Linked DNA regions of Shumkonia mesophila. Each later gene encodes a partner of the first gene's protein in a complex. Links are inferred from orthologs where the notes say so. Each region holds a gene or a part of one and is shown on either strand. Other genes may lie near its edges.

Region 1 (9,332 bases):
AGGCCGTAGGTCCCGAAAGTGAGACGGCTTCCGCGCGTCGCCAGGCCGTGGATGCGGCCCTTATGCGCCTTGCGGAATTTTGTACGTTTGGGACTAAGCATCTTCCCGTCTTTCCTAACCTAGATTCAGTCGCGTCTTAACGCGCCGGCTGCTGCTCCGCCGCCCGCTTCTCGACGGCCATGGGGTCGTGGGCCAAAATCTCGCCCTTGAAAATCCAGACCTTGATGCCGCAGGTGCCGTATGTCGTCTTCGCGGTGCCGACCCCGAAATCGATGTCCGCACGCAGGGTGTGCAACGGCACGCGGCCGTCGCGGTACCATTCCATGCGAGCGATTTCGGCGCCGCCCAGACGGCCGCCGCAGTTGATGCGGATGCCCTCGGCGCCCAGGCGCATGGCCGACTGCACCGCCCGCTTCATGGCCCGACGGAAGGCGACGCGCCGCTCCAGTTGATGGGCGATGTTCTCGGCAACCAGCTGGGCGTCGATTTCCGGCTTGCGGATCTCGACGATGTTCAGGTGGACGTCGGAACCGGTCATCTTCGACAATTCGCCGCGCAGCTTTTCGATGTCCGCGCCCTTCTTGCCGATGACCACGCCCGGCCGGGCCGTGTGGATAGTGACGCGCGCCATCTTGGCCGGACGCTCGATGATGATCCGAGACACCCCCGCCTGGCTCAGCTTGTCCTGCAGGAAGGCGCGGATGCGCAGATCCTCGTGCAACAGGGTCGCGTAGCTTTCGTCGGCGTACCAGCGGGAATCCCACGTCCGGTTGATGCCGAGCCGCAATCCAATCGGGTTGACCTTCTGACCCATTATGCCGTCTCCTCGCGTTCGCGAACCACCAGCCGGATATTGCTGAACGGCTTCTGAATGCGCCCCACCCGGCCGCGGGCCCGAGCCCGCCACCGCTTCATGACCAGGGTACGCCCCACCGTCGCCTCGGAGACGATCAACTGATCGACGTCGAGCTGGTGGTTGTTCTCCGCGTTGGCAATCGCCGATTGCAGAACCTTCTTTACCTCGCTGGCGATGCGCCTTTTCGAAAAGGTCAGCTCCGCCAGGGCCGATTCGCAGGACTTGCCGCGAATGGACTCCGCCACGAGGTTGAGCTTCTGCGGACTGGTCCGCAGAAACTTGGAATAGGCCATCGCCTCGTTGTCGGCGAGCTGCCGGGGGGCCGTCTTCTTGCCCATGGTTAAGCCCTTTTCGCCCGTTTATCGGCCGCATGGCCATAAAAGACGCGGGTCGGCGAGAATTCCCCGAACTTGTGACCGATCATGTCTTCGGTCACCAGCACCGGTATGAACTTCTTGCCGTTGTAGACGCCGAACGTCAGCCCCACGAACTGGGGAATGATCGTCGACCGGCGCGACCACGTCTTGATGATCTCGTTACGCCCCGAACCGCGAACCTGCTCCACCTTCTTGAAAAGGTAGCCGTCCACGAAGGGGCCTTTCCAAACGGAACGTGCCACGACCGCCCTCCTCTACTTCTTGGGACGGCGACGCATGATGAACGCGTCCGTCCGTTTGTTGTTGCGGGTCCGCTTGCCCTTGGTGGGTTTGCCCCATGGCGTCACCGGATGACGGCCGCCCGAGGTGCGGCCCTCGCCGCCGCCGTGCGGGTGGTCGATCGGGTTCATGGCCACGCCGCGCACGCTCGGACGCTTGCCCAGCCACCGGCTGCGGCCGGCCTTGCCCAGTTTGATGTTCTGCTGGTCGGCGTTGGAAACCGCGCCGATGGTCGCCATGCATTCGGCCCGCACCAGCCGCAACTCGCCGGAGGCCAGCCGCAACTGCGCATAGCCACGATCCTTGCCGATCAGCTGCACGTAGGTGCCGGCCGAACGGGCGATCTGGCCGCCCTTGCCCGCCTTCATCTCGACGTTATGGACGATGGTGCCGACCGGAATGTTCTGCAACGGCATCGCGTTGCCCGGGCGGATGTCGACGTCGGTGCCCGACACCACGGTGTCGCCGGCCTTCAGCCGCTGCGGCGCCAGGATGTAGGCAAGCTCGCCGTCCTCGTAGCGGATGAGGGCGATGAAGGCCGTGCGGTTGGGGTCGTACTCCAGACGCTCGACCGTCGCCACCACGTTCAGCTTGTCGCGCTTGAAGTCGACGATGCGATAGCGCCGCTTGTGGCCGCCGCCCCGCCGGCGCGCCGTGATGCGCCCCATGTTGTTGCGGCCGCCGTTGCCGCGCAGCCCTTCGGTCAGCGACCGCTCGGGATCGCCCTTCCACAGCTGGGCGCGGTCGACCAGCACAAGGCCGCGGCGACCCGGCGTTACCGGCTTGAATTGTTTCAGCGCCATCGCTCAAACCCCCGTCGAGACGTCGATGGACTGGCCTTCGGCCAGCGTCACGATCGCCTTCTTGGAATCACTCCGCTGGCCAAGCCGTCCGCGGAACCGTTTCACCTTGCCCTTTTGGCGCAGGGTGTTGACCGCCATCACCTTGACCTTGAACAGGTTCTCGATGGCCGCCTTGATCTCCGGCTTGGTCGCATCCAGCGGCACGTCGAAGCTGACCTGGTTGAACTCGGACAGCAGGGTCGCCTTCTCGGTGATGATCGGCCTACGGATCAGCTCGTAGATGCGGCCCTGACTGGGTTTCACGCCCCGGCCGCCTTTGCCCGTATAGGTCTTCATTTCAAACGCTCCACCAAATTCGCGACCGCGTCCTTGGTCAGAACCAGCGTCTGGCGACGCAGGATGTCGTGGACGTTCGCGCCCTGGCTGGGCAACACGTCGAGGCCCAATATATTGCGCGCCGCCTTGGCGAAATTGGCGTCCACCTCGGTCCCGTCGATGACCAGGGTCGACGTCCAGCCCAGCTTCTCGAGGGTCTTGGCGAGGTCGCGGGTCTTCGCCTCTTTGATCTGGGTGCTGTCCAGAACCACCAGCTTGCCGTCGGCCTGCTTGGCCGAGAGCGCCGTCTTCAGCGCCAGCTTGCGAACCTTCTTGGTCAGGTCATGAGCGTGATCGCGCACGACCGGCCCGAAGATGATGCCGCCGCCCCGCATCTGGGCGGAACGCATCGAACCCTGGCGGGCCCGACCGGTGCCTTTCTGGCGGAAAGGCTTCTTGGTGGTGCCGCTGACCTCGGAAACGCCTTTGGTCTTGTGGGTGCCGGCCCGGCGCTTGGCCAACTGCCAGTTGACCATGCGGGCCAGGATGTCGCCCCGCACCGGCACGCCGAACACCGTCTCATCCAGATCGATGCTGCCGACCGTTTCGTTTTCCAGGCTGATCACGTCGCACTTCATGGTCGCCTATTCCTTTTTCTCGTCGGCTTCGCCCGCGGCCGGCGCATCCGCCGGAACCGCTTCCTGCGACGCCCGGACGCTGGCCGGGAACGGCACGTCCTTCGGCAGCGGACGCTTCATCGCGTCGCGGATCAGCAGGAAGCCGCCGTCGCAGCCGGGAACGCCACCCCTCACCAGGATCAGGCCGCGCTCCACGTCGGTGGCGACGATCTGAAGGTTCTGGGTGGTCACCCGCCTGTCGCCCATGTGGCCCGGCATCTTCTTACCCTTGAAGACGCGACCCGGGCTCTGGTTCTGGCCGGTGGAACCGAGGCTGCGGTGACTGACCGAAACGCCGTGTGTCGCCCTGAGGCCGGCGAAGCCATGACGCTTCATGCCGCCGGCATAGCCCTTGCCGATCGAGGTGCCGGTCACGTCGACGTACTGCCCGACCGTGAAATGATCGGCCGCCAGCTCGGCGCCGACGTCGACGAAGGCGTCCCCCGAGATGCGGAACTCGACCACGTGGCGCTTGGGCTCGACCTTCGCCTTGGCGAAATGGCCGCGCTGCGCCTTGGTCACGTTCTTCACCTTGGCGGCGGTGCACCCCAACTGCAGGGCGTTGTAGCCGTCCTTGTCCTCGGTGCGATGGGCGACGACCTGAAGGTCGTCGACCTTGAGCACGGTCACCGGAACGTGGCTGCCGTCCTCGGCAAACACGCGGGTCATCCCCATCTTGCGTGTAATCAAACCGGTTCGCATCGCACTCACCCTTACAGCTTGATCTCGACGTTGACGCCGGCCGCCAGGTCGAGCTTCATCAACGCGTCCACCGTCTGAGGCGTCGGATCGATGATGTCGAGCACCCGCTTGTGGGTGCGGATCTCGAACTGCTCGCGCGACTTCTTGTCGATGTGCGGAGAGCGCAGCACCGTGAACCGCTCCAGCCGCGTCGGCAGCGGGATCGGACCACGCACTTCGGCACCGGTACGCCGGGCGGTGTTGACGATCTCGCGCGCCGACTGGTCGAGGACGCGATGATCGAACGCCTTAAGCCGAATTCGTATGTTTTGACTTTCCATGGCTCAGTCCATCTCACCGGCTGAAACGCCGGTATGTCTTCCCACTACTCGATGATCGATGCGACGACGCCGGCGCCGACGGTGCGGCCACCCTCGCGGATGGCGAACCGAAGGCCTTCCTCCATGGCGATCGGCGCAATCAGGTCGATCTCCATCGTGATGTTGTCGCCCGGCATCACCATCTCGGTGCCTTCCGGCAGAACAACCGTCCCCGTCACGTCCGTCGTCCGGAAGTAAAACTGCGGGCGGTAGTTCGCAAAAAACGGCGTGTGGCGACCACCCTCTTCCTTCGTCAGGATGTACGCCTCCGCCTTGAACTTCGTGTGCGGCGTGATCGAACCCGGCTTCGCAACAACCTGACCGCGCTCAACGTCGTCGCGCTTCGTGCCGCGCAGCAGGATCCCGATGTTGTCCCCCGCCTCGCCCTGGTCCAGAAGCTTGCGGAACATCTCGACGCCCGTGCACACCGTCTTCTGCGTCGCCCGGATGCCAACCAGCTCAACTTCCTCGCCAACCTTCACAACCCCGCGCTCAACGCGGCCCGTCACCACCGTCCCACGCCCCGAAATCGAGAACACGTCCTCGATCGGCATCAGGAACGGCTGGTCCTTCGGACGGTCCGGCTGCGGAATGTAGCTGTCGATCGCATCCATCAACGCCAGGATCGACTTCTTGCCGATCTCCTCGTCACGCCCCTCCAGAGCCGCCAGCGCCGAACCCTTCACGATCGGGATGTCGTCGCCCGGGAACTCGTAGCTCGACAGAAGCTCCCGAAGCTCCATCTCAACAAGCTCCAGCAACTCCGGGTCGTCGACCTGGTCAACCTTGTTCATGTAAACGACCAGCGCCGGAACGCCCACCTGGCGGGCCAGAAGGATGTGCTCGCGCGTCTGCGGCATCGCCCCGTCCGCCGCCGAGACCACCAGCACCGCACCGTCCATCTGCGCCGCGCCCGTGATCATGTTCTTGATGTAGTCCGCATGGCCAGGGCAGTCGACGTGCGCGTAATGACGCTTCGACGTCTGATACTCAACGTGCGCCGTCGCAATCGTGATCCCGCGCGCCTTCTCTTCCGGCGCCTTGTCAATCTGGTCAAACGGCGTGAATTCCGCAAACCCCTGCTCGGCCAGAACCTTCGTAATCGCCGCCGTCAACGTCGTCTTGCCGTGGTCAACGTGGCCAATCGTCCCAACATTGCAGTGCGGCTTCGTCCGCTCAAACTTCTGCTTGCCCATGATCTATTCTCCGTTCTCGCCGAGTTTCGTGGTTAGCCTGCTAGCTTGGCCTTGACCTCGTCCGAGACCTGCTGCGGCACATCTGTGTAGTGATCGAAATGCATGGTGAACTGGGCCCGCCCCTGGCTCATGGAACGGAGCGTACTGACGTAACCGAACATCATCGCCAGCGGGACCTGCGCGTTGATCACCCGGGCATTGCCCCGCTGATCCATCCCCGAGATGCTGCCGCGACGCGAGTTCAGGTCGCCGATGATGTCGCCCATGTACTCGTCCGGCGTCACCACCTCGACCCGCATGATCGGCTCCAGCAGGACCGGCTTGGCCTTCGCCATGCCTTCCCGGAAGGCCGCCCGCGTGGCGACTTCGAAGGCCATGACGCTGGAGTCGACGTCGTGCGAGGCGCCATCGTAGAGGACCGCCTTGAGGTCGGTCACCGGGAACCCGCACATGACGCCGGTCTGGATCGCCGCGTTAAGCCCCTTCTGAACGCCGGGGATGAATTCCTTCGGGACGTTGCCGCCGGAAACCTCGTTTTCGAACAGGAAGCCCGAACCCGCCGGCAGCGGCTCGAAGCGGAACTTCACCCGCGCGTACTGGCCGGACCCGCCGGTCTGCTTCTTGTGGGTATAGTCCACATTGGCGGTTTGGCGGATGGTTTCGCGATAAGCCACCTGCGGCTGGCCAATATTGGCCTCGACCTTGAATTCGCGCCGCATGCGGTCGACGATGATCTCGAGGTGCAGCTCGCCCATCCCCTTGATCACGGTCTGGCCGCTCTCGGGGTCGGAAGCCACCCGGAAGGACGGGTCTTCGGCCGCCAGGCGCGACAGGGCCTGGCCCATCTTCTCCTGGTCCGCCTTCGACTTCGGCTCGACAGCGATCTCGATCACCGGGTCCGGGAAAGTCATCTTCTCCAGCACGACGGCATGCTGCGGATCGGAGAGTGTGTCGCCGGTAGTGGTCTGCTTGAGACCCGCCAGCGCCACGATGTCGCCGGCTCGCGCCTCGTTGATGTCTTCCCGCGAGTTGGCATGCATCAGCAGCATGCGGCCGATACGCTCGCGCTGGTCCTTGGTGGTGTTGCGGACTTGCTGACCGTTGACCAGCACACCCGAATAGATACGCGCGAACGTGAGCGAACCGACGAACGGGTCGTTCATCACCTTGAAGGCCAATGCGGCCAGCGGATCATCATCCGAATTCCGCCGAGTGACCGGCTCTTCGGTCCCCGCCTTGACGCCAACGACCGCCGGCACGTCGGTCGGCGCCGGCAGGTAATCCACCACGGCGTCGAGAAGCGGCTGCACGCCCTTGTTCTTGAAGGCCGATCCGCAAATCACCGGCACGAAGACGCCGTTCACGGTGCCGCGCCGGATGCACTTGTTCAGGGTCGCGATGTCGGGCTCCTTGCCGCCCTCGAGATAAGCCTCCATCGCCACGTCGTCCTGCTCGACGGCCATCTCGACCAGCCGCTCGCGCCACATCGCCGCGTCGTCGGCAAGCGCGGCCGGGATCGGCCCGCGCACGAATTCGGCGCCCAGCGCCTCGTCTTTCCAGATCACCGACTCCATGGCGATCAGGTCGACGATGCCGGCGAACTCGGACTCCTCGCCGATCGGCAGCTGGCAGACCAGGGGATTGGCCCCCAGGCGTTCGCCGATCTGCTTGATGCAGCGGAAGTAGTCGGCGCCGATGCGGTCCATCTTGTTGACGAAGCAGACGCGCGGCACCTTGTAGCGGTCGGCCTGACGCCACACCGTCTCGGACTGCGGCTCGACGCCGCCGACGCTGTCGAAAACGGCAACGGCCCCATCCAGAACCCGGAGGGACCGCTCGACTTCGATGGTGAAATCCACGTGGCCAGGCGTATCGATGATGTTGATACGGTGCTCGCGCCACTGGCAGGTGGTCGCGGCCGAGGTAATGGTGATGCCGCGTTCCTGCTCCTGCTCCATCCAGTCCATCACGGCGTTGCCGTCATGGACTTCACCGATCTTGTAGGACCGGCCGGTGTAATACAGGATTCGTTCGGTCGTCGTCGTTTTCCCGGCATCAATGTGAGCCATGATGCCGATGTTGCGATAGCGGTCGAGGGGCGTCGTGCGGGCCATGCTAGGATCTGCTCCGAAAATCTACCAGCGGTAGTGCGAGAACGCCTTGTTGGCGTCCGCCATACGGTGCGTATCCTCGCGCTTCTTGACGGCGGACCCGCGGTTGTTGGCGGCGTCCAGGAGTTCGCCCGAAAGACGCTCGGTCATGGTGTTCTCCGAACGCTTGCGCGCCAGATCGACGATCCAACGGATCGCCAGGGTCTGACGGCGGGCCGAGCGCACCTCGATCGGCACCTGATAGGTGGCGCCGCCGACCCGTCGAGAACGCACCTCGACGGCGGGCTTCACGTTCTCGATGGCATCGTGGAAGACCTTGAGCGGATCCTGCCCGGTCTTCTGCTGGATGATATCGAGAGCCCCATAAATGATGTGCTCGGCCACCGAGCGCTTACCATCCAGCATCAAGCCGTTGGTGAACTTGGTGACCACCGCGTCCCCGAACTTGGGATCGGCCAGGACTTCGCGTTTTTCTGCAGCGTGTCGACGGGACATGCTCTTCTTCCAATCCTACTTCGGCCGCTTCGCGCCGTATTTCGAACGACGCTGGCGGCGATCCGAAACGCCTTGGGTGTCAAGGGTGCCACGAATGATGTGGTAGCGAACGCCGGGAAGGTCCTTCACGCGACCGCCCCGGATCATCACCACCGAGTGCTCCTGAAGATTGTGCCCCTCGCCGGGAATGTAGCTGGTGACCTCGAAACCGTTGGTCAGGCGGACGCGCGCCACCTTCCGCAACGCCGAGTTCGGCTTCTTCGGGGTGGTGGTGTAGACGCGCGTGCAGACGCCCCGCTTCTGCGGACAGCTATCCAGCGCCGGAACCTTGTTACGGATATCCGGCGCCTGCCTGGGCTTCCGGATCAATTGGTTAACTGTTGGCATTGCGTCGTTCCACTTCACACGTGCGCCCGGCCCTGATGGTCAAGACCGTGGCGCGCACCCCGAAAACGAGGCAAAAAACCACTCCCGACGGTTATCCTTACCGCCCGGAGGGCGCTGACCCAGTTATGTTTTTTTCACATCCGAGACCGCGTCTGAACCGAGAGGTCCACCACCGGCCCCTTGCGAAGAGGGGCGAATACTAGTTTCGCCGCCCTACCCAGTCAAGCAAAACAATCCTTAAATCCTACGGCTTTCGCCGGCCCCGCCGAGGGTCCCGGCGGGGATACCGGGCAAAACCCGATATCCCCAGGGAATCCGCGGAAAAACCGGCCGGAGCCGGCCTAGTCGTCGCCGCCGCCGGCCGTTCCGGCGTCGGTTGCCGAGGCCTTGCCCTTCGCATCGGCCGCGATGTGGGCCGGGCCGGCCCCCTCTTCGACGGCCTCGGGCTGGCCGCCATCGACTTCCGCCATCTCGCGGTCACGTTGGGCGGCGATGGCCCGCAAGCGGTTCATCACGCTGCCCGTGCCGGCCGGGATCAACCGGCCGACGATGACGTTCTCCTTGAGGCCTTCCAGGTCGTCCGTCTTCCCGGAAACCGCTGCCTCGGTGAGGACACGGGTGGTTTCCTGGAAGGACGCCGCCGAAATGAACGACTGCGTCTGCAGGCTGGCCTTGGTGATGCCCTGCAGCACCGGAACGCCCACGGCCGGCCGCAGGTCGCGTTCGGCGGCCTTGGCGTTGACCATGTCGAACTCGATGCGGTCGATCTGCTCGC
Region 2 (9,254 bases), on another replicon or contig:
CATCATGATCTGCTTGATGGCCTTGCGCGTCAGGCTGGCCAGCTCGCGCTCCAGGTTGCGCACGCCGGCCTCCCGCGTGTAGTAGCGGATGATGTCGCGGATGGCCTCGTCGGAGATCGACCACTCGCCCTTCTTCAAGCCGTTCGCCTTCAACTGCTTGTCGATCAAGTGGCGCTTGCCGATTTCCACCTTTTCATCCTCGGTGTAGCCGGGGATACGGATGATCTCCATGCGGTCGAGCAACGGCGCCGGCATGTTCATGGTATTCGCCGTGGTGACGAACAGCACATCCGACAGGTCGTAGTCGACCTCCAGGTAATGGTCGTTGAAAGTGGCGTTCTGCTCGGGGTCCAGCACTTCGAGCAGCGCCGAGGCCGGGTCGCCCCGCCAGTCCTGGCCGATCTTGTCCACCTCGTCCAGAAGGAACAGCGGATTGGACGTCTTGGCCTTCTTCATGGCCTGGATGATTTTGCCGGGCATCGAGCCGATGTAGGTGCGTCGATGGCCGCGGATCTCCGACTCGTCGCGCACACCGCCCAGCGACATGCGCACGAAATTGCGGCCGGTCGCGCGGGCGATCGACTGGCCGAGCGAGGTCTTGCCGACGCCGGGAGGGCCGACGAGGCAGAGGATGGGCCCCTTCACCTGGTTGGTCCGTTGCTGGACCGCCAGGTATTCGAGGATCCGTTCCTTGACCTTCTCCAGCCCGTAATGGTCGGTGTCCAGCACCTCCTGGGCCTGGCGGATGTCCTTCTTGACGCGGCTGTGCTTCTTCCACGGAATGCTGAGAATCCAGTCGAGGTAGTTGCGCACCACCGTCGCTTCGGCCGACATCGGACTCATCGACTTCAGCTTCTTGACCTCGCCCAGCGCCTTTTCGCGCGCTTCCTTGCTGAGCTTGGTCTTCTGGATGCGCTCCTCGAGTTCGGCCGATTCGTCGCGCCCGTCCTCGGTTTCGCCCAGCTCCTTCTGAATGGCCTTCAACTGCTCGTTCAGATAATACTCGCGCTGGGTCTTCTCCATCTGCCGCTTGACGCGGTTGCGGATCTTCTTCTCGACCTGCAGGACGCCGATCTCGGATTCCATGTGCGAATAGACGCGCTCCAGCCGTTCGGCGACGGTGGCGATCTCGAGCAACTCCTGCTTCTCGGAGATCTTGAGCGCCAGATGCGAGGCCACCGTGTCGGCGAGCTTGCCCGGATCTTCGATCTGGTTGATCGAAACCAGCACCTCGGGCGGGATTTTCTTGTTCAGGCGGATGTACTGCTCGAACTGGGTAACGACCGAGCGGCCGAGCGCCTCCAGCTCCTTGCTTTCGCCTTCCTGCTCGACGATGGGTTCGACCCGCGCCTGGAAGAAGTCCGCGTTGTCGGCATAGCCGAGAATGCGGGCGCGCTGTCCCCCTTCGACCAGCACTTTGACGGTGCCGTCGGGCAGCTTGAGGAGTTGCAGGACGGTCGAGACGGTCCCGACCTGATAGATGTCCTCGGTCGTCGGATCGTCCTGGGCCGCGTTCTTCTGGGCGACAAGCAGGATCTGCTTGTCGTTCTTCATGACGTCCTCCAGCGCGCGGACCGACCGCTCGCGACCGACGAACAGCGGAACGATCATATGCGGAAACACGACGATATCGCGTAACGGCAGGACTGGGTAAAGTTCATCGTTCATAGACACAATCCGGCTCTTTCTGTTCAGGCCCCCGGCACGCCGGCCACACAATGCAGCCCGGACTCACCGGGGCCGTTTCCTGAAATGGTTCCCATCCGCGGGGCGGTCAAGGGAAAGATCCGCCACCGACACCGGCCGCTCACGCGCTGGACTCGATATCGTCGCGGCGCTCCGAGTAGATCTGCAGGGGTTTGGCGCGGCCTTCCGCCACCTCGCGGTTGATCACCACTTCCTCGACACCCTCCAGCGCCGGCAGCTCGAACATGGTGTCGAGCAGGATCGCTTCGAGGATCGAGCGCAGGCCGCGGGCGCCGGTCTTGCGGGCGATCGCCTTCTTGGCGATGGCCTCGAGCGCGCCCGACGACAGGCTGAGCCGCACGTCCTCCATCTCGAACAGGGTCTGGTACTGTTTGACCAGGGCGTTCTTCGGCGTGGTCAGGATTTCGACCATCGCCGCCTCGTCGAGATCGTCCAGCGTGGCGATGACCGGCAGCCGGCCGACGAATTCGGGGATCAGGCCGAACTTGAGCAGGTCCTCGGGCTCGATTTCCCGCAGGATCTCGCCGGTCCGTCGTTCGTCGGGGCCGCGCACGTCGGCGCCGAAGCCGATCGAGGTACCGCGGCCGCGCTGCATGATGATCTTCTCGAGCCCGCTGAAGGCGCCGCCACAGATGAACAGCACGTTGGTGGTGTCGACCTGCAGGAATTCCTGTTGCGGATGCTTGCGGCCACCCTGCGGGGGCACGCTGGCGATGGTGCCCTCCATGATCTTGAGCAGGGCCTGCTGCACGCCCTCGCCCGAGACGTCGCGCGTGATCGAGGGGTTGTCGGACTTGCGCGAGATCTTGTCGACCTCGTCGATGTAGACGATGCCGCGCTGCGCCCGCTCGACGTTGTAGTCGGCGGCCTGGAGCAGCTTGAGGATGATGTTCTCGACGTCCTCGCCGACATAGCCCGCCTCGGTCAGCGTGGTGGCGTCCGCCATGGTGAACGGCACGTCGAGGATGCGCGCCAGGGTCTGGGCCAGCAGCGTCTTGCCGCAGCCGGTGGGACCGACCAGCAGGATGTTGGACTTGGCCAGCTCGACGTCGCCGGCCTTGCCGGACAGGCTGGAATCGGCGCCGCGCGTACCGTGGGCCAGGCGTTTGTAGTGATTGTGGACGGCCACCGAGAGGACGCGCTTGGCGTGCTCCTGGCCGATCACATAGTCGTCGAGGACCTTGCAGATTTCGCGCGGGGTGGGCACCCCTTCCCGCGAACGCACGAGGTTGCTCTTGTGCTCCTCGCGGATGATGTCCATGCACAACTCGACGCATTCGTCGCAGATGAACACCGTCGGTCCCGCGATAAGCTTGTGCACCTCATGCTGGCTTTTGCCGCAGAATGAGCAGTAAAGCGTACTCTTCGATTCGCCGCCGGATGATTTACTCATAAAGTCTCCGTCAGGATACCGGCCTCGTCCAACACATGTTAGCCGGTTGCGCGGCGCCCGCACAATCCCAAATGACGGGGACGGCGGACGACTGGCATGGATCGCCGGCCCGCACGCCCCTCCTTCCACGACGCATGGGGCTCGTGGAACGATGGGTACGCGCGGTTCCTACATTCATATAGTTCGGCAAGGGGCGTGGGGAAATGGGCCGGATCAATCTTTGCCGCTGGAGGCGCTGTCCTTGGGCAGCGGCGGCCGGCTGGCCACCACTTCGTCGATGATGCCGAACTCCTTGGCTTCCTCGGGCGACATATAGCGGTCGCGCTCCACCGACTGCTCGATCAGGGTAAGGGCCTGCCCCGTGTGGTGCTCGTAGATCCTGTTCAGCCGGTCGCGCAGCCGCAGGATCTCCTTGGCCTGGATCTCGATGTCGGTGGCCTGGCCCTGGGTGCCGCCCGACGGCTGATGGATCATGATGCGCGAATTCGGCAGCGCGAACCGCTTGCCCTTGGCCCCGGCGGTCAGCAGCAGCGAGCCCATGGACGCCGCCATGCCGATGCACACCGTCGACACCTCGGGGCGGATGTACTGCATGGTGTCGTAAATGGCGAGACCCGCGGTGACTACCCCGCCCGGCGAATTGATGTAGAAGGAGATGTCCTTGGTCGGGTTTTCCGATTCGAGAAACAGGAACTGGGCGGCGACCAGGCTGGAGACGTGGTCGTCGACCGCGCCGGTCAGGAAGATGATCCGTTCCTTGAGGAGACGCGAATAGATGTCATAGGCCCGCTCGCCCCTGTTGGTCGTCTCGACCACCATGGGGACCAGCGTGTTCATGTAGGTTTCGACCGGATCTCTCATCGCCTTCGTCTTCCTTTCGTCGTCTTCGGTCTTCGCCCCGTCGTCCCCCGCCGGGGCGGTCACACATGTTTCCGTCAGGCCTTTTCGCTCTCCGTTCCCTTGTCCTTCTTGGCCGAGGCCTTCTTCGCCGGCTTCTTCTTGGTCTCGTCCTTGGCCGGCGCCGCGGCCTTGCCGGCTTCGTCCTCGTCGGGGTCGCGCAGCAGTTCCTCGCGCGTCACCTTGCGCTCGGTCAGCTTGGCCATTTCGAGCATGAAGTCGACGACGCGATCCTCGATCAGCGGCGCCCGCAGGCTGTCCATCGCCTCGGGGTTCTTCTTGTAGTACTCGATGACTTTCTGCTCCTGGCCGGGATAACGGCGCGCCTCGGCCACGACCGCCCGGTTGATGTCGTCCTGGGTGACCTGGATCTTGTTGGTCTGGCCGACTTCGGCCAGCACCAGGCCCAGGCGGATGCGCCGCTCGGCGATGGCGCGGAACTCCGCCTTGATGTCGTCGTCGCTCTTGTCGCCGTATTCCTTCTTGGCGGCGTCCGGGTCCTGCTTGCGCTGCTCCTCGAACTGCGCCCAGATGCTGTTCAACTCGGCCTCGACCAGGCTGTCCGGCACCGCGAAGTCGTACATCTCGGCTAGGGCGTCCAGCAGGGCCCGCTTGAGGCGCAGGCGCGAGATGGCCTTGAATTCGCGTTCGTGCTCGTCGCGGATCGCCTTCTTCAGGCCGTCCAGGTTTTCCAGACCGGCCTTCTTGGCGAAGTCGTCGTCGATGGTCGCCGGCTTGGTGCTGCGCACTTCCTTGACGTCGACGTCGAAGACGGCATCCTTGCCGGCCAGGTCGGCGGCGCCGTATTCCTTCGGGAAGGCCACGCTGACGGCCACGTGGTCGCCGGCCTTGGCGCCGACCAACTGGTCCTCGAAGCCGGGGATGAACGATCCCGAGCCGAGGTCCAGGTGATAGCCGTCGGCCTTGCCGCCGGGGAATTCCTTGTCGTCAACCTTGCCGACGAAGTCGATGACGACGACGTCGCCCTTGGCCGCGGCGCGCTCGCCGGCGACCGGCTCCGAAACCTTGTTGGCCTCGGCCATGCGCTGCATGACCTCGTCGATCTCGCTGTCCTCGACGTCGACCGTCAGGCGTTCCAGTTCGATCTTCGAGAAGTCGACCGGCGCGATCTCGGGCAGCACCTCCACGGCCATGGTGTATTCGAGATCCTTACCCTCCTCGAAGGACGTGATCTCCACCTTCGGCTGCATGGCCGGCCTGACGCCGTGCTCGGTCATCGCCTTGGCGGTCGTTTCGCCGACCGTGCGCTCCAGCACTTCTCCCATGACGGAGGAGCCATAGCGCTTGCGCAACAGCGAAACGGGCACCTTGCCGGGGCGGAACCCGGGAATGCGCAACGTCTGGGAAAGTTGTTCAAGCCGGGCGGTGATCCGGTTCTCGATATCGGTGGCCGGAACGACGATCTTGAAATCGCGCTTCAACCCCTCGGTCTTGGTTTCGGTGACCTGCATGGACAAACACTCGGTTGGTTTCGTTGATCCGTAATACCAAAATTCCGCCGGACGTCGGCTCGGGCGTACAAAGGGCTGGAACGGGAAGTGGTGCGGGCGGAGGGACTTGAACCCCCACGACTTGCGTCACAGGAACCTAAATCCTGCGTGTCTACCAATTCCACCACGCCCGCCGACCCCGGATAATCGGGCGGGGTCGCAACTCTATACATTTGGCGCCCTCTGTCAATCGGGCGCTGGTCGATTGTCGTCAGCCCTTGGCCAACGAGCGGATGGCCGATGACGCGGCGATCTTTCCGGCGCCGGTATAGGCCTCGTGGTTGTCGTCGATTTCGCCCAGTTTGTAGAGGTAGTTGATCATGATGCCGGCCGACTGCTGGAGCCCGTTGGCCGAGGTGTCGGCCAGCCAGTTCAAGCGTTCCATGCGGGCGCCGTTGGTCAGGTGGAAATGGGCCACCGGGTCCTTCGCCTTGCCGTCGGAGCGCCGCTCCTGCGTCAGGTAGCGGGCGCACAGGCGCATCAGCGGTCCCCGCAGCGCCTGGCAGACGGCGGGGTCCTGGTGCCAGGTGGCGACGTCGCCGATGAGCACCTTCAGCGTGCCCTTGGCGCCGCGCGAGCCGTCGGCGACCTGCGTGAGCGCCTTGCGTTCGGCCGGCAGCAGCAGGCGCGGTTCGCCGTCCGAAAGCGCGTGCTCCAGCCACGGCCGGAAGCCGGGGACCGGCGACAGCGTGGCGAAGGTCTTGAGGCCCTTGAACTCCAGGGCCAGGAGATCGACCACGCGCTTGATCAGGAAGTTGCCGAAGCTGATGCCGGCCAGCCCCTTCTGGGCGTTGGAAATGGAATAGAAGATGGCCGTATCGGCCTTCTGCGGGTCCTGCACCGGGACGGACTCGTCCAAAAGATGCTGGACATTGTCGGCCAGCCCGGCAACCAGCGCCACCTCGACGAAGATCAGCGGCTCGTCCGGCATGCGCGGGTGGAAGAAGGCGAAGCAGCGGCGATCCGAGGCCAGCCGGTTCTTCAGGTCGTCCCAGCCCTTGATGGCGTGGACCGCCTCGTAGGCGATCAGCCGTTCGAGCAGCGCCGCCGAGGCCGAGCGCCAGGTGATTTCCTGCAACTCCAGCAGGCCGACGTCGAACCACGAGGCGAGCAGGCCCTTGAGGTCGGCTTCCACCGGCTTGAACAGGGGGTCCTGGCGGGCCAGCGACAGCAGTTCGGCGCGCATGTCGACCAGGAACTTGATGCCGTTGGGCAATGCGCTGAACTGGGTCAGCAGGCGCAGGCGCGGCGCCTCCATCGCCTTTTTCAGCCGGGCTTCGGCGTGGTGCCGGGCGTCAGGGTCGGCGGCGGCCTGGACGGCGGCGATGGCCGCATCGACGGCGGCGCGGTCGACGTCGAATTCCTGGGCGAGGACGGTCAGGAATCGCCGCCGCCCGGTCTCGTCGAGGTTGAGGTAGGCCCGCCCCAGGGCGGCCGCCCGGGCCCGGGCCGACACCTCGCCGCCCCGCGCCGCCAGGCAGGCCAGCATCTGCTCGCGCAGGCGGGGGATGTCGTCGTCCGGCAGATGCGGGCGCATGCTGGCGGTTTCCGCGCCGTACTCCGAGCCGGCGATGCTCTGCCAGGCGTTGCGCAGGTTGCGCAGCGTCCGATCAAGAAATCCCGCTTTCGTTGCCTCGACCATGCTCACTCCGATTCCGGTTGCCGGGAATGGCCGGCGGCGGCACGCAGCCGGCGCAACACGCCCGGCACCCGTTCCGGCAGATCCTCGGCGATCAGCCCCGGCCCGAAATCGGCCGCCGCCGACCCGTGGACCCAGGTGGCGGCACAGGCCGCGCCGAAGGCGTCCATGCCCTGGGCCAGCAGGCCGAGGACGAAGCCGGCCAGGACGTCGCCGGACCCCCCGGTCGCCAGTTCCGGCGGCGCCGAGGCGTCGATGGCGGCCCGCCCGTCGGGCGCCGCGATGACGGTGTCGGACCCCTTCAGCAGAACGACGGCGCCCGATTGGCGGGCGGCCGCCCGGGCCCGTGTCAGCCGGTCGCCCTCCAGCTTGAACAGGCGGGCGAACTCGCCCTCGTGCGGGGTCAGCACGCAAGGGCCGCCGATCGCCTCGAACAGCGCCTTCGGCTTCCTGGCGAAAACGGTCAGAGCGTCGGCGTCCAATACCGTCGCCTTGCCGGCGGCCAGTGCCGCCAGCGCCCGGCGATGGGTGATTTCGTTGACGCCGGCGCCCGGCCCGACCAGCACGGCGTTACGCCGCGGGTCGGCAATGAACTCGCCGAAACCGCCACGACCGGCCAGCGGCTTCACCAGCGTGCCCGGCATGTCGGCGGCGTAGATGGGAAAGGCTTCCGGCGATGTCGCGATGGTTACCAGCCCGGCCCCGATGCGCCGGGCGCCGCGTGCCGCCAGCCGGGCGGCGCCGGTCATTTCGCTGCCCCCGGCGATGACGGCGTGGCCGCGGGTGTATTTGTTGCTCTCGAAATTCGGCCACGGGTAGCGCTCCAGCCACAGGCCCGGCGCGTTGAACGCGGTCTGGGGGGCGATGTCGGCAAGCACCGCCTCGGGGATGCCGATGTCGGCGACCACCAGGGCGCCGGCCAGATCCCGTCCGGGGCGCAGGAAGTGCCCTGGCTTGGCCCTGAAGAAGGTGACGGTGACGGTGGCCTGGGGGGCGGCGCCCATGACCTGGCCGGTGTTGCCGTGGACGCCGCTCGGCACGTCGACCGCCAGGCAGGCGAGGCAACGCTGGTTGATGGCCTCGATCACGGCCCTGGCCGGTCCATCGAGGGGGCGCGCCAGACCGGCCCCGAACAGGGCGTCGACGACCAGTTCGCAACCGTCGAGAAGCGCCGGGCCGTCGAGTGGCAAGACGTTGCCGGTCCAGCGCCTGGCATTGGCGGCGGCATCGCCCTTGAGCCTGGCCCGGTCGCCCAGCAGGGCAAGGCGCACCGGCCAGCCGGCTTCGCGCAGCAGGCGGGCGACGACGAATCCGTCGCCGCCGTTGTTGCCCGGACCGCACAGCACCACCGTCGGGCGCGGCGTCGGCCAGCGCTGGCGGATTTCGCGAAAGACGGCGGTTCCCGCCGCTTCCATGAGGGCAAGACCGGGCACGCCGGCGCGTGCGGCGGCGGCGTCCGCCTGGTACATTTCCTCGACGCTGAGCAGCGCGGTATCGGTCATGGCCTCCCGCTTCGCAGACGAATTTCCAAGTATCATAATGGGTTGGACGGGCCGTCGAAAGGTCACAGATGGGTCTAGGCGTTCCAGGCGGGCAAGGATTATAAGATCGCCGCCATGACTGCCTGTGAATTTTCCAAGACCAAAAAGAGGGCAATCCGATGAGAGTGTTGGTGTTGGGCGCCGGCGTGGTCGGCGTCACAACCGCCTATTGGCTGGCCAAGGCCGGCCATCAGGTCGTCGTGCTGGACCGCCAGTTGGGGCCGGGGCTGGAAACCAGTTTCGCCAACGGCGGCCAGATTTCGGCCAGCCATGCCGACCCGTGGGCCGGGCCGGCGACGCCGCTGAAGGCGCTCAAATGGCTGGGCCGCGAGGACGCGCCGCTGATCATCCGGCCGCGCCTCGATTTCGCGATGTTCGGCTGGTGCCTGCGCTTCCTCGCCAACTGCACGGCGGCGCGCAACCGCGTCAACACCGAGCGCATCCTCAGGGTCGCCGTCTACAGCCGCCAATGCCTGGCCCAGATCCGCGCCGACACCGGCATCGCGTACGACCAGGCCGAACGCGGCATCCTGCACGTCTATTCCGACGCCAAGGAATTCGAGGCG

Evidence for each region.
Region 2: the proteins of rpsG (region 1) and tig are in contact, whole or in part, in a crystal structure (PDB 3GTY), measured with the Thermotoga maritima proteins. The link is inferred for Shumkonia mesophila from one-to-one orthologs. Residues at the interface, in WP_004081843.1 of Thermotoga maritima: Lys34, Lys52, Lys55, Glu59, Arg62, Gln63, Glu66, Asn67, Lys69, Val71, Arg95, Ala109, Lys110, Lys111, Gly112, Arg113, Pro114, Glu117, Glu121, Ile124, Ala125, Tyr127, Asn128, Asn129, Thr130, Gly131, Lys135, Asp139, Arg142, Met143; in WP_004081061.1 of Thermotoga maritima: Glu122, Val124, Val129, Leu130, Tyr133, Glu188, Gly259, Ile262, Tyr263, Glu266, Ser270, Glu273, Gln274, Glu277, Arg308, Gln311, Ile312, Ser315, Tyr316, Glu325, Arg329, Arg336, Leu363, Phe366, Trp367, Arg373, Leu377, Arg381, Leu384, Glu387.

What each region holds. Positions count from the first base shown.
Region 1 is NZ_JAOTID010000004.1:90,145-99,476, forward strand. The notes cover bases 6,436-9,332. They hold rpsG (30S ribosomal protein S7), read right to left. Parts: upstream 8,171-9,332; coding sequence 7,700-8,170; downstream 6,436-7,699. Other genes in these bases: fusA (elongation factor G), read right to left, coding at 6,436-7,678; rpsL (30S ribosomal protein S12), read right to left, coding at 8,186-8,557; rpoC (DNA-directed RNA polymerase subunit beta'), read right to left, coding at 8,899-9,332. In the rest of the region: rplP (50S ribosomal protein L16), read right to left, coding at 1-101; rpsC (30S ribosomal protein S3), read right to left, coding at 137-814; rplV (50S ribosomal protein L22), read right to left, coding at 814-1,194; rpsS (30S ribosomal protein S19), read right to left, coding at 1,197-1,475; rplB (50S ribosomal protein L2), read right to left, coding at 1,488-2,315; ODR01_RS08735 (50S ribosomal protein L23), read right to left, coding at 2,319-2,651; rplD (50S ribosomal protein L4), read right to left, coding at 2,648-3,268; rplC (50S ribosomal protein L3), read right to left, coding at 3,275-4,009; rpsJ (30S ribosomal protein S10), read right to left, coding at 4,021-4,329; tuf (elongation factor Tu), read right to left, coding at 4,374-5,564; more of fusA, read right to left, coding at 5,597-6,435.
Region 2 is NZ_JAOTID010000002.1:550,075-559,328, forward strand. What follows is about bases 3,253-6,071. They hold tig (trigger factor), read right to left. Parts: upstream 5,470-6,071; coding sequence 4,036-5,469; downstream 3,253-4,035. Other genes in these bases: clpP (ATP-dependent Clp endopeptidase proteolytic subunit ClpP), read right to left, coding at 3,314-3,961; ODR01_RS05890 (malonyl-CoA decarboxylase), read right to left, coding at 5,720-6,071. Also shown: lon (endopeptidase La), read right to left, coding at 1-1,668; ATP-dependent Clp protease ATP-binding subunit ClpX, read right to left, coding at 1,808-3,100; more of ODR01_RS05890, read right to left, coding at 6,072-7,150; ODR01_RS05895 (NAD(P)H-hydrate dehydratase), read right to left, coding at 7,153-8,649; ODR01_RS05900 (D-amino acid dehydrogenase), read left to right, coding at 8,808-9,254. UniProt on the Bacillus subtilis protein: Involved in protein export. Acts as a chaperone by maintaining the newly synthesized protein in an open conformation. Functions as a peptidyl-prolyl cis-trans isomerase.